3 regions of the Pseudoalteromonas sp. G5_S1_54_S4 genome follow, and region 2 is predicted to be linked to each of the others. Evidence: predicted binding sites of a transcription regulator. Region 2 holds the regulator's gene; each other region holds the start of a gene.
The links. Region 2 encodes sigma-54, which starts transcription at its own class of promoters, with help from an activator protein. Its sites were predicted from a motif close to GTTGGCACGNNNNTNGNNT; they were not measured.

Region 1: ACTRWE_RS12020 (ferritin-like domain-containing protein) is a predicted target of sigma-54. The motif match lies at 2,952-2,970, and genes of this name have one in related genera.
Region 3: ACTRWE_RS08995 (EF-hand domain-containing protein) is a predicted target of sigma-54. The motif match lies at 2,662-2,680, and genes of this name have one in related genera.

Annotation. Positions count from the first base shown of each region.
Region 1 is NZ_JBQKUL010000029.1:22,533-27,202, forward strand. Features, by position in the region: gene aceK (bifunctional isocitrate dehydrogenase kinase/phosphatase) at 164-1,882, shown strand; gene ACTRWE_RS12015 (LysR family transcriptional regulator) at 1,899-2,837, shown strand; gene ACTRWE_RS12020 (ferritin-like domain-containing protein) at 3,009-3,452, shown strand; gene ACTRWE_RS12025 (TonB-dependent receptor plug domain-containing protein) at 3,879-4,670, opposite strand, start outside.
Region 2 is NZ_JBQKUL010000048.1:11,811-16,480, reverse strand. Features, by position in the region: gene lptB (LPS export ABC transporter ATP-binding protein) at 1-140, shown strand, start outside; gene ACTRWE_RS15745 (RNA polymerase factor sigma-54) at 475-1,974, shown strand; gene hpf (ribosome hibernation promoting factor) at 2,001-2,288, shown strand; gene ptsN (PTS IIA-like nitrogen regulatory protein PtsN) at 2,293-2,745, shown strand; gene rapZ (RNase adapter RapZ) at 2,765-3,607, shown strand; gene ACTRWE_RS15725 (HPr family phosphocarrier protein) at 3,627-3,899, shown strand; gene mgtE (magnesium transporter) at 4,039-4,670, shown strand, end outside.
Region 3 is NZ_JBQKUL010000018.1:35,620-40,289, forward strand. Features, by position in the region: gene rlmA (23S rRNA (guanine(745)-N(1))-methyltransferase) at 1-388, opposite strand, end outside; gene ACTRWE_RS08980 (energy-coupling factor ABC transporter permease) at 385-1,032, opposite strand; gene xthA (exodeoxyribonuclease III) at 1,038-1,844, opposite strand; gene ACTRWE_RS08990 (exonuclease III) at 2,085-2,516, shown strand; gene ACTRWE_RS08995 (EF-hand domain-containing protein) at 2,719-3,240, shown strand; gene scpB (SMC-Scp complex subunit ScpB) at 3,392-3,982, shown strand; gene rluB (23S rRNA pseudouridine(2605) synthase RluB) at 3,979-4,670, shown strand, end outside.

The sequences.
Region 1 (4,670 bases), on a different contig from region 2:
TCGATAACAAGGCGAAAATTATGATACATAGTTGCTCTATATAAATAATTTTTAACGCAGCTAGCGGATTATTTAAAACGCTAGAATGATCATGTTTTTAATAAAATTGGTATAACCACCGGCATTATCCTAAACACCTAAAGGCGTCTATTAAGGAGTACTGATGCAACCACGCCAAATTGCTGAATTAATTTTAACCGGTTTTAAAAAGCATTATTTGCTGTTTCAAAGAACAACAGCCAAGGCTCCCTACGCTTTTGCTAAAAGAGACTGGCAAGCTATTAATGATATAAGTCGCCTGCGTATAAGCTATTACGATGATCGGGTAAACGAAACAACAAAAACACTAAGAGAACGCCAGCAAACAGACGCGCTAAACGAGAGCTTATGGCTTGAAGTGAAAAAGCTTTACCAACACTTTTTATGTTTTCATCCGCAAGCAGAACTTGCTGAAACATTTTATAATTCAGTATTCTGCCGCCTGTACCACCGCCGCTATTTTCACAATGACTTTATTTTTGTAGAAGCCACGCTCAAAGATGCGCCTTCTGTGCCCGTTGAAGCTGAATACCGTAGTTATTTTCCTGTTGTAGATGGTTTAAAGCCCACCATTAAGCGTATTATTAATCACTTTGATTTTAAGGCCGACTTTGTCAATCTAGAACGCGATATTCGTTTATTAGTTAAAGCCTTTTATAAACAAGCACCCGATACACACCACCAGCATTGGCAAATGCGTTTTGATATATTACATACCCCGTTTTATCGTAATAAAGCCGCTTACATTGTGGGGCGCGTTGTATCGCAAAGTGGCGTTCAGCCTTTTATTATTGCGGTGTTACACCATGAAGATAAAGGCCTCTATTTAGATGCCTTACTTACAAAGTCGTCACAAATGCGCGTTATTTTTGGCTTTGCGCGTGCCTATTTTATGGTAGAAACTCATGCTCCTTCAGCGTTAGTGCGGTTTTTAAATCAACTTATGCCTAATAAAACCCTCGCCGAGCTTTACAACGCCATAGGCTTTCATAAACAAGGTAAAACCGAGTTTTATCGCGAGTTTTTGAATCATTTAACCCATTCTAATGACGAATTTACCATTGCTCCCGGTACACCGGGTATGGTGATGATGGTATTTACCCTACCCTCGTTTGGTTATGTATTTAAAGTTATTAAAGATAAATTTGGTGAAAGTAAGCCGTTTGGTCGCGATACGGTATTAAAACGCTATCAACTGGTTAAAAGTCATGACCGTGTTGGCCGAATGGCTGACACCATAGAGTATTCAAACGTCGTATTTCCTTTGGCACGATTTGATAGTAACTTGTTAGCACAGTTGCACAAAACCATTGGCTCATCGATGGTGATTGAGGGTGACTGGTTAATCATAAAACATTTATACATTGAACGGCGAATGACACCGCTTAATTTGTTTTTAGAAAATGCAGACGAAAAAAGTGCCGCCGATGCCATTGAAGAGTATGGCCAGGCGCTTAAAGAAATGATTGCCGTGAATATTTTCCCTGGCGATATGCTGTTAAAGAACTTTGGTGTAAGTAAGCACAAACGTATTATTTTTTATGATTACGATGAAGTGCAATATTTAACAGACATGAACTTTAGAGCACTACCCAAAGCAAAAAGTTATGATGATTATTTGATGGATGAACAAAGTTACTCGGTTGCTCCGCAAGATGTATTTCCAGAGCAATTATGTACCTTTGTAATGCCTAACCCAACATATAAACAATTTTTAACCAGTACGCACCCAGAACTACTTGATGTGAGCTTTTGGAAACAAGCACAACAAAATATAAAAAATGGAAAGGTGAGTCATATTTATCCCTATCCTACAGCACAGCGTTTTATCCATTACTGGTAAACGTTAAGGACACACAATGAATATAAGTAAAATAGATTTAAATTTACTGGTTTACCTCGATACATTACTGCGCGAATGTAACGTTACTCGTGCTGCTAACCAGCTTAGTATTACTCAACCGGCAATGAGTAATGGACTTAAACGCCTACGTAACCTTTTTAACGATCCTATTTTAGTGCGTACCAGCGATGGTATGGTGCCGACCGAGCGCGCTATTGAGTTACAGCCTGTTATTCGCGGTATTTTGATGACGCTTGAAGAAACGCTAGCACCTAATCGCGAATTTGAAGCTAAACAAAGTAAACGCGTGTTTAGAATTATGGCCAGTGACTATGCAGCCAGTACCATGGCACCGCGTTTGTTAGGGAAATTACATGAAGAAGCCCCAGACACCACATTAGATATTTTAACGCCCAGCGATGTAACTTTTCATGATGTAGAAAACGGTAAAGTAGACATGGCAATTAACCGCTTTGAAAATTTACCGCAATCGTTTCATCATAAGCGAATTTGGAAAGATAGCTTTTGCTGTTTAGTAAGATCCGACAACCCTATTATTGAAAACTTTAGCCTAGATAGCTATTTAAAAGCCCGTCATATTTGGGTAAGTAAAACAGGCTTTGGTGTTGGGGTTGGCATGGATCCAAAAGATGTGCAAAAGCTGGGTTGGGTTGACGAAGCGCTCGCACATTTTGGGAAGCATCGAAATATTGCCACCTTTACTCGTAACTACCATGTTGCTATTCATTTAGCGAAAGAAAAAAACCTCGTGGCGACTTTACCCTCAAAAGCGGCCAATATTTATGTAGACGATCCGGGGCTTAAAATACTTGAACCACCCTTTCCAATTCCACCATTTGAACTTGATATGATATGGAGCCCTTTGTTACACAGAGATGCTAGCCATATTTGGTTACGTCAAAAAGTAGCCGAAGTAGCTGAAGAGCTTAAATAACCTTCTTACATGCTTTTATGTAAATTTTGCTTGCTAGCAGCATGTTAGCAAGCTTGCCTAGACCCCTCACAATAATAAAGCCATGAAAAACAATTAGTTAAAAAATAAAACCGCGTTGGAATGCCGCTTGCTCAGTTATCTATGTATTTTAAATTAACAGAGGTCATTATTATGAGCACCCATCAAGGACAAGAGATAAATCATATCACCGACATTATCCAAGTAATGAATAGCGGTATCGACTTTTACGAAAAAGCACAAGATAAAGTACAAGATCCTAGCGTAAGTGCATTATTTCAGCGCATGATCGACGCCCGCAAAGTAAGTGTTGAAAGCTTACAACCCTATGCAATTAATCAACAAGGTGCACGTGAAGATGGCTCTTCGTTCGCGGTAGAAGCACGCAGAGCATTTACCGCTTTGCTCAGTACATTCACTAGCGATAACGACCAAACCTACATTAAAGAGCTTGAAGAAGTAGAAGATAAAACCTTAGAAGAAATCAAAACAGCGTTAAAAAAGCCTCAATCACATGATTGTGAAGCGGCGCTGTCAAAGGTATTGCTTACCATGCAAAGCTGTCATGCTGAAATGAGTAAAATGCAAAAACATTAAGTTTAAAAACTATAAAAGGGCCTTACGGCCCTTTGGTTGTTAAATAACAATAGGAAAGTTATTAGGGTCTGTTGACCTTTTAAGGTTGAATTTGCAGCAGTCTGTTTGGTATTTAGGCAAGGCAGAGCCTATGTGGTGTGGTTATTCCCCATAAATAGGCGATAACGCAGCATCAATACCAAACAGGCGCTGCCCGAAGGGTTTTGCCTAGGGGCGATTTACCCTTTGTTGCCTACATGGATGTAGGTAAGGGGCGTGAGCAGGACGCGGAAGCTTTGCTCGGTTTTTACTTATTCTTACATGGATGTAAGCCAGTAGAATAACGCAGGAGCAGTTATCGAGCCCACTAGGTTACAAACCTCGCGCCGCGATTAAACCGCTCCTAGTTTGAACAAATTTTAATCCAAAAAGGTCAACAGACCCTTATTAAAAGCGGTATTCTGCACCTACGTAGTAGTAAGCACCGTTAAAACCAAATGGCGCTGAACGACGAGAGTACTTAAATACCCCATCACTGCTGACAATGGTATTACCTTGAGCATCTACAATAGTGCCTGAACGTGAATTACCTATGGTGTTTTCATCTGGATAAACATCAAATAAGTTATTTGCGCCAATATTTACCGATAAGTTATCAGTTACAAAATAATTAACTTTAATGTCAGTTAAAATTTCAGCACCGTAAGTCTGGCGGCCGCCATCTTCAACTGTGTACTCACCAAAACGATTAAGTGATAAATTAACAGTCCAATCGTCACGGCGATAAAGCGCACTTAAGTTAATGCGATCTTCTGGTTGCCATTCTTCAATGATAGAAATTTCTTGATCAGAAAACACATCATCGACTGGCACGGTTTCAAGACCAGAACCTGCAGGTGTAAATAACGACACCACATCGGTTTCGGTAAAGTTGGCCGCTAATGTAAAATCAAGTGTGCCGCCTAGGCCTTCTGTATTCCATGTAGCTACAAAGTCGATACCTTGCGTTTCTGTGTCAGCCCCATTTAAGAAAAACTGTCCTGCACCAGCACCCGAGCTCAGTAACGCGGCATCAAGGCTGTTTGATAAACCTTTGCCTAAGCGATTACTAATTACAATACGGTCGTCAATATCGATTGAGTAGTAATCAAGCGTTACATTAATATTATCGCTTACATTATAAACAATACCTAAACTGCGGTTTTGAGATTTCTCTTCTGTTAACTTAGGAATACCTAA
Region 2 (4,670 bases):
ACGTGCGCGAAACACTTGATGTTTGTGAAAAAGCCTACATAGTTTCTCATGGGGAGTTAATTGCATCAGGCACTCCTGAATACGTATTAAACGATAAAACAGTACGCGATGTTTATTTGGGCGAGCAGTTCAAGCTCTAATATGTGTGTTATTCCACTAAGCATCTGCTAAGATTAATCATACTTAGGTCTGTTGACCTTTCAAGGTTGAATTTGCAGCAGTCTGTTTGGTATTTAGGCAAGGCAGAGCCTATGTGGTGTGGTATTCCCCATAAATAGGCGATAACGCAGCATCAATGCCAAACAGGCGCAGCCCTTCGGGTTCTGCCTAGGGACGATTTACTCTTTGTTGCTCGGTTTTGACTTAGCCCACTAGGTTACAAACCTCGCGCCGCAATTAAACCGCCCCTAGTTTGAACAAATTTTAATCCGTAAAGGTCAACAGACCGTAATTTAAAAGGATTGTTAGAGATACATGAGGCAATCATTACAGCTGCGCATGGGCCAGCAACTTACAATGACTCCACAGTTGCAACAAGCAATTCGCTTATTGCAACTCAGTACATTGGATCTCCAGCAAGAAATTCAAGAAGCGCTCGATAGCAACCCCTTGCTTGAAGTTGAAGAACACGATTACAGCGAAGACACTGCAGGTAAAAACGAACAAAAAGCCGATAACGATGACTTAACGCTAAGTGCCTCAGCTGACGATAAACCTAGCGAGTATGAGCAAGATAGCGGCGAAGCAATGACCAAAGACACCATTAGCGATGATATGGCTATGGATGTTACTTGGGATGAATATATGAGCGCTGCGCCTGCCTCTTCATCGGGCCCAATGCCAGAAGATGAATCTATTTATCAAGGCTCTTCGACTGAAACGCTGCATGAGTATTTAATGTGGCAGCTTCAACTGACGCCGTTTAGTCCTACCGATGAAGCGATAGCTATTGCAATTGTAGAAGCTGTGGACGACTCAGGGATTCTAACCCTTAGCTGTGAAGAAATATTAGAAAGCTTTAACCAAGAAAACGACGGCGAAGATGAAGTTGAACTTGACGAAATAGAAGCGGTACTAAAGCGTATTCAACTATTTGATCCAGTGGGAATAGCCGCGCGTAGTTTACAAGAGTGCTTGTGTATTCAGCTAAATCAATTTGATAAAGACACACCTTTTTTAAACGAAACAAAAATGATCTTAACCGATCATATTGATTTACTTGCTGCACGTGACTATCGCACGTTGATGAAAAAAACAAAGCTTAAAGAAGATGAGCTTAAAGAAATCATGACGTTGATTCATACGCTCAGCCCAAAACCGGCAGACACTATTGTTAGAGAAGAGTCTGAATACGTTATTCCTGATGTGTCGGTTAAAAAAGTTAAAGGTCGTTGGGTAGTTGAATTAAACCCAGATAGCATGCCTAAGATCAGAGTAAATAGCCAATATGCAGCTATGTCGCGTACGGTTAAATCAAGTGGTGATAGCCAGTTTATTCGCTCGCACTTACAAGAGGCTAAATGGTTTATAAAAAGCTTAGAAAGTAGAAATGACACGCTACTTAAAGTAACCAACTGTATTGTGCAACAGCAACAGGCCTTTTTTGAACACGGTCCTGAGGCTATGAAGCCTATGGTGCTTAACGATGTGGCTGAAATGGTGGAAATGCACGAGTCGACTATATCGCGTGTTACTACGCAAAAATACATGCATACACCACGTGGCATTTTTGAGCTTAAATATTTCTTTTCAAGCCATGTAAGTACTGAAAATGGTGGCGAATGTTCATCAACAGCAATACGTGCATTAATTAAAAAATTAATCGCTGCAGAAAACTCAGCTAAACCATTGAGTGATAGTAAAATTGCAGATATATTGGCAGAGCAAGGAATTAAAGTAGCGAGGAGAACCATTGCAAAATATCGCGAATCTCTAGCTATTCCCCCGTCTAATCAACGTAAAAGTTTGATTTAAGGCGTACAACAAAGAGGAAAATGTTTATGCAACTGAATTTAACTGGTCGCCATGTAGATATTACCGACTCGCTTAGAGACTACGTAAATAGTAAATTTTCGAAGTTACAGAGGCACACTGATCACATAACGAATGTGCACGTTATTCTCGATGTAGAAAAACTAAACCAAAAAGCTGAAGCAACCGTTCATGTTAGTGGCGCTGAGATTTTTGCCTCTACTGAGCATCAAGATATGTATGCCGCTATAGACTCGCTCATTGACAAGCTAGATCGTCAAGTAATTAAACACAAAGAGAAACTTGCTCGACACTAACACTATGAAACTAAGCTCACTTATCTGTCAGGACTGCAGTAAAGCTGCGGTCCTTTTTAATAGTAAAAAAAGAATTTTAGAATTTATCAGTGAATTGGCTCACAATAAGCTGCCCTATTTAACACAACAAGATATTCTTAATGCATTAACTGCAAGAGAAAAGCTTGGAAGTACAGGCATTGGCCGAGGCATTGCTATTCCACATGGTCGCATGAGTGGTGCTCAAGAGCCCCTTGCTTTGATTTTAGTGAGCGAAACAGCTATTAATTTTGATGCGATTGATAACCGACCGGTTGACATTTTTGTCGCGTTAATTGTTCCCGATGGCGATAATCAGCAGCATTTGAAGACGCTAGCCACGATTGCTGATAAGCTCAATGATAAAGAATTTTGTAAACAGTTACGCGCCGCCAAATCGGATAGCGAACTGTATCAGGTTATCGTCAGTCAACCGTAGTAATAAAGAAAGGTGATAAATGGAATTAATAATTATAAGCGGTCGCTCAGGGTCAGGTAAATCTGTGGCGTTACGCGTTGTGGAAGACTTAGGCTATTATTGTGTAGACAATATTCCTCTTAATTTATTACCATCATTAGTGCGCAGCGTTTCCGACAGTTATAATAAAATTGCCGTGAGTGTTGATGTGCGTAACTTACCTAAAGAGCAACAGCAGTTTAATGAAATACTCGAATATTTACCTGGTTTTACTAAACCAACGGTATTTTATTTAGACAGTGACGATCAAACATTAATAAAACGCTTTTCAGAAACGCGTCGTCTTCACCCTTTATCTATTGATTCTTTGCCGCTTGATTTAGCCATAAAAAAAGAAAAACAACTGCTTGATGTATTGATTAATCGTGCTGATTATATGATTGATACCACAGATTTAAGTGTGCATCAGCTTGCTGAGTCTATTCGTGAAAAAATACTCGGTAAAAAAGATAAACAACTGATCATTACCTTTGAGTCATTTGGTTTTAAACATGGCATCCCTAAAGAAGCAGATTACGTATTCGATGCCCGCTTTTTACCAAACCCGCATTGGGAGCCTGAACTTAAGCCACTTACTGGGCTGGATCAACCAGTAAAAGACTACCTAGCAAGTCACAGCATAGTGCAAAAATTTACATGGCAAATTCAAACATTTGTGCAAACATGGCTGCCGCATTTAGAACGAAATAACCGCAGCTACTTAACCATTGCAATTGGCTGTACCGGTGGGCAACACCGCTCTGTTTATTTAGCGCAAACCATTGGTGAAAGCTTTGCAATGAGCCATCCTAATGTAAAAATTCGCCACCGAGAACAAGAATAATACCGAGTGAGAACATGCAATGCGGTTAGAAAATACATTTTTAATAAAAAACAAATTAGGATTACACGCTAGAGCGGCGACAGTATTAGCTCAGCTTTCTGTGCAATTTGATGCCACAATCACTTTATTTCAGGATGACAAACAAGCCGCTGGCGATAGCGTGCTGGCACTTATGTTACTCGAAAGCAGCCAAGGCAAAGAAGTTAAGGTGGTATGCGAAGGCCCCGACGCTGAGCCTGCACTTAGCGCAATAGGTGAACTCATCGACCAACGATTTAATGAGCAAGAATAAAAAAGTTCATTATTAACTCATCATCCTAAGCTTATGTTAATAGTGGTTGAGTTAGTTTGCTCACATAAAGTAAGATAAACTAAAATTGAATAGCATTTATACCCTTCCAGCATGTAATACAATTTAATTAAGGACGCCAATGCCTGAAGCTTTAGAACAAGATATTCCACTACAACAACTAAAACAGGTGACTAAGTCACTAAATAGTGGTCAATTTGTTCAAGTTAGACGCATGCTGGCAAAAACGGCGCCTTGTGATACCGCACTTCTTTTAGAATCATCCCCGCATAAAATTCGCCGTATGCTCTGGCAGCTTGTTGATCCTGATGTACAAGGTGATGTGCTTGAAGAGCTGTCTGAAGATGTACGTTTGGGCATTATTGCGCAAATGGCACCCGAGCACATTGCTGCCGCAACCGAAGACATGGGCCATGATGACTTAGGGGAAGTACTACGTAGCCTACCTGACACCGTTTATAAAGATGTTGTTAGCGCTATGGATATTCAAGATAGAGAACGTGCAACGCAGGCTTTATCGTATCAAGAGCGCTCTGCTGGCGCATTGATGAATATAGATACCGTTACTATTCGCCCCGATGTGACTCTAGATGTGGTACTGCGTTATATTCGCTTACGCGGCGAATTACCTGAGGGTACAGATGACTTATATGTGGTTGATGAAAATAACTGCTTTTTAGGCGCCCTATCGCTGAGTACTTTATTAACTAATCCCCCTGAAAAAATTGTTCATGAGTTAATGGATGAAGACTG
Region 3 (4,670 bases), on a different contig from region 2:
ATTGTTTGTATCGTTTTGCTGCGTATTTTACCGCCGACTTAGATATATCAACTCCATACACAGTAGCTTGCGTGTTATTTGCTATAGCATGGGTGTAAAACCCCTCGCCACACCCTAAATCAATCACTATATTTGCATTGAGCGGTTTGACTAAATTAGCTAAGGCCGTCTGTAAAAATGCATAATGGCCTTGCTCTAAAAAAGAACGCCTTGCTTGTACCATTTCTAAAGAGTCACCGGGCTGTTTAGAGTTTTTATTTTGCACGGGGAGTAAGTTTACATAGCCTTCTTTGGCAAAATCAAAGCTGTGGTTATTATCACAGCGTAATGTTTTTTCATTAAGTGCCAATGGAAGTTTGCAAATAGGGCAATGGTAATGAAGACTCATGAGCCTAAATAGTCCTTATCAAAAAAAGTTTTTACCCAGTGCGGGCGATAGGTGATCATAACAGTTATTGCCATACCGTTTAGCATTGCTTCAGGAAACGCTAAAATAGGACTGAGATAAATGTAGTTTTCTGTTAGCTGATGCCAATTATATTCGCCAATTGCGTAATAAAAAACACCCCCGAGTATAATGTTAACGCAAGCAACGACACCAGCCGTTAAAAAGCTACAAACAAATATATAGATAAAAAAGTGCCGCGCTAAGTAGTGGTAACAAAGCATAAATACAAAGTAGCTTAATAATACTGGAATAAACGCACTTATTAGTAATTTTACCGCAATCAGCTCGAATGCTATTTGTCCAAAAGCAGTTAGCAGGGCTGTAGCTAATACACAACTTAAAATAGCCAGACGCCAGCCTAAAATCAGCGTAACAGCAGTAATGCCCAATATATGAAGATCAAGACCAGGTAAAATACCGGCTTTTATACGCCATAGTAAAGCGAGCACCAGCGCGCAGGCAAACACGCCAGTTTGCCTAGATGGCGTATTAAATAAATTGGCGTATGTTGATTTATTAACACTTAAAAAGCCAATAGCAATAACACCAATCCACAGTAATGCCTGTAATTGCACGCTTAGCATAATCGTTAATTAAACTCAGACCAAATAGGCGCATGATCTGAAGGCTTGTCGATAGCACGTAATTCGTAATCTATACCGGTGTCGATACAGCGAGCTGCTAAGTCATGCGTTGCCAAAACCACATCAATCCTTAGTCCACGATTATCAACAAAACCCTTAGAGCGGTAGTCAAACCACGAGTATTGATCGTTAGTTTCTGGGTTTTGCTCTCTAAAGGTGTCTTTAAAGCCCCAGTTTAATAACGTTGCTAGCCATTCACGCTCAACGGGTTGAAATGAACATTTTCCGGTTTTTAACCAGCGTTTTGCGTTTACCTCACCAATACCAATATCTAAATCGGTTGGAGAGATATTAATATCGCCCATTACAATTACATCTTGATCAGGCGTGTAATGACTATTTAGGTGAGTCATTAAGTCTTGATAAAATTGACGTTTATAAGGGAATTTAGTTTCGTGGTTGATGTTATCGCCTTGCGGGAAGTAGCCATTCATGACATGCAGGTCACGGCCATTTTCTTGCTCTACGGTAACGCTGATCATTCGCTTTTGCGACTCATCTGTGTCGGTGGAAAAGCCTTTTAATACCGACTTAGGCTCTTTTTTGCATAACATTGCCACACCGTAATGCGCTTTTTGTCCATGAAAATAAACGTGGTAACCCATTTTTTGTACATCGTCTAGCGGAAATGCTTCATCGTGCACTTTTATCTCTTGAAGACCAATAATATCTGGCTGGTGTTTATCAATAATAGCTTGTAACTGATGTAGGCGAGCACGCAGGCCATTGATATTAAAAGAAATCACTTTCATAAAGTTTACCTTCAAATTTATTTTCATTGTTAGCTAAATTGTATCAGTATTTGGAGCGACATAACATGACTGAAACGAGAAAATAGCTGCACAAATGTTGATCAATTTTTGCTTAATGTTTAAACATTGTAAATGCAATATTAAATAATAAAATAAATAAAATATTCAATTGATATGTTAAAAGTTGTCTATATAATGCGCAAAAATCGTTTGTTTAACTCGTTCAAATAGGACTACCTGATGAAAACTCAATTACTTTTAGCCGCCTCTCTTTTTGTTTCTGTAACTGCTACTGCGCAAAGCAATACGTATTACAGCCAAGACAACAAATTAGAGTCTAACTTATGTGTAGTAAGCGCCAATGAGGGGTTTTCGGCTGCTCGTAAAATGGCAGCAAAGCACGGTGTATATTTATCGCGTTATTCAAAAAGTATCCTATGTAACGGTCAAGACATCCGTGACATTGCAAAAAAAGAAGAAGCAACGCAATCAGTTGTGTCTAAAGTAGAAGTATTTGCAAAAGATTCACACCAAGAAACACAGTTATGTATGACTGCATTAAAGCAAGGCCTACAACCAGTACGTAAGCAAATTGGTAACTTAAATTCATTAAAGTGTAATGGCCAAAGCGTTACTGATTTTGTTAAGCGTTACCAAAACGCTGCAATCTAAATTACCGTATTAGATATAAATAGCTCGGTTCTTACCGAGCTTTTTTTTTGCAAAAATTACCAGAGTAGCTTGCAAAAATTGCATTATTAAATATCGTAATAGAAGTTGTTCTTGGTTAATTGTTTGATTTTAATAGTTTATTTTTTTTGGCATCGTATTTGTATCACTAGATTTGAAATTTATTAATACAAGGATACGTCTGATGAAAAAATTAACGATAGCTTCTACTGTTTTAGCCGCATTGAGTTTAGCCGCTTGTTCTTCAAATCAAGGTTTAGAAAAAATCGACAGTGATTTTGCAAGCTTAGATAACGACAGCGATGGCTTTATTTCTAAAACAGAAGCCGACGATGATAGTATTTGGCAGCACTTTTCAAATATAGATACAAATATGGATAACCAAATAAGCCGTAATGAATATGATGCTTATATGCAGCTAAATGCTGGGAAAGTTGCTACAGATAGTGAAGTGAGTGAGTCTGCATTTAAGGCTGATATTGCGAAGTTTGATAAAATAGAAAATGACTTTAAAAGCTTAGATAATGATAGCAACGGTTTTATTTCAGTTTCTGAAGCTGACGATGATGATATTTCAATTCATTTTGGTTACATGGACAGCAATAAAGATAAACGAGTAAGTAAAAAAGAGTTTAATAGCTATATCCAAAAGCATGGTGATTCTGTTGCAGAGGACGATGCACTTGAGCAATTTAAAAATAGCTAAATTACATTATTAAATACACTTGATACCAAGCCAGTGTTTTTCACTGGCTTTTTTATACCTATAAAATGTTATTTTATTAATATGTTTTCCTAGTTTGCCGTTGTTCTGTCATAATAGATGGCTGTGTGTTTTTATTAACTTTAGAGTGATTATGGTTGGTCGGCGAATTAGTGATGAACAATTAATTGAAATCATTGAAGCGGCGATTTTTGTGGCAGGCAAGCCCGTATCAAAACGTCATCTTAAGGACACGGTTTTAAACGACTTAGCAATTTCTATGGCGCGCATTAATGATGCTGTAGAGGCCATTCAAGTTCACTATCAGACGCGTGGAATACGTTTGGTTGAGGTAGGCAGTGGCTATCGTTTTCAAGCGTGCAGTAGTTTAAGCCCATGGTTGAGTAATTTATGGCAAGAACGTGCCCCTAAATACTCGAGAGCTTTACTCGAAACCCTGTCGTTAATTGCATACAAGCAACCCATTACCCGTGGTGAAATTGAGCAAGTGCGGGGTGTAGCAACTGGCTCAAATATTATTAAAACTCTGCTTGAAAGAGAGTGGATTAAAGTAGTTGGGCATAAAGAAGTACCAGGTAAACCGGCACTTTATGCAACGACTAAACAATTTTTAGATTATTTTTCGATAACGGGACTTCATGATTTACCCGCATTGCCAGAGCAACAGCAAAGTAAAATTACCCAGTTATTAAGTGATCCTTCTGTGAGAGAACCATCCGAATGAGTATACAAGGTGAAAAGTTACAAAAAGTCCTAGCCCGTGCAGGCGTAGGCTCACGCCGTGAAATGGAAAAATACATTGATGCAAATCGTGTGAGTGTAAACGGTAAAGTAGCTAAGTTAGGCGACAGGGTTGAAGAAACCGATTTAATTCGTGTTGACGGCCATACCGTTAAAATAGAAGAAAAAGCAGACAGAATTTGTCGTGTAATTATGTATAACAAACCAGAGGGTGAGTTAAGTACGCGTAAAGACCCTGAAGGCCGTAGAACCGTTTTTGACCGCTTACCTCGTATTGATGGCGACCGCTGGATAGCAGTAGGCCGATTAGACGTAAATACCTCAGGACTAATGCTGTTTACTAATGACGGTGAATTGGCAAACCGCTTAATGCACCCAAGCTATGAAGTTGAACGCGAATATTCAGCACGTGTATTTGGTGAAGTCACTGACGAAACAATGAAAAACTTACTGCGTGGCGTAGAACTTGAAGATGGCCCCGCAAAGTTCACTGGTATCAAGCCTATGGGCGGTGAAGGTATTAATCGTTGGTATAATGTAACGCTTAACGAAGGTCGTAACCGTGAAGTGCGTCGTTTATGGCAATCACAAGATGTGGAAGTATCACGTCTTATTCGTATTCGTTACGGTAAATTAGAGCTTGATAAGCGCGTACCGCAAGGTGGCTGGAT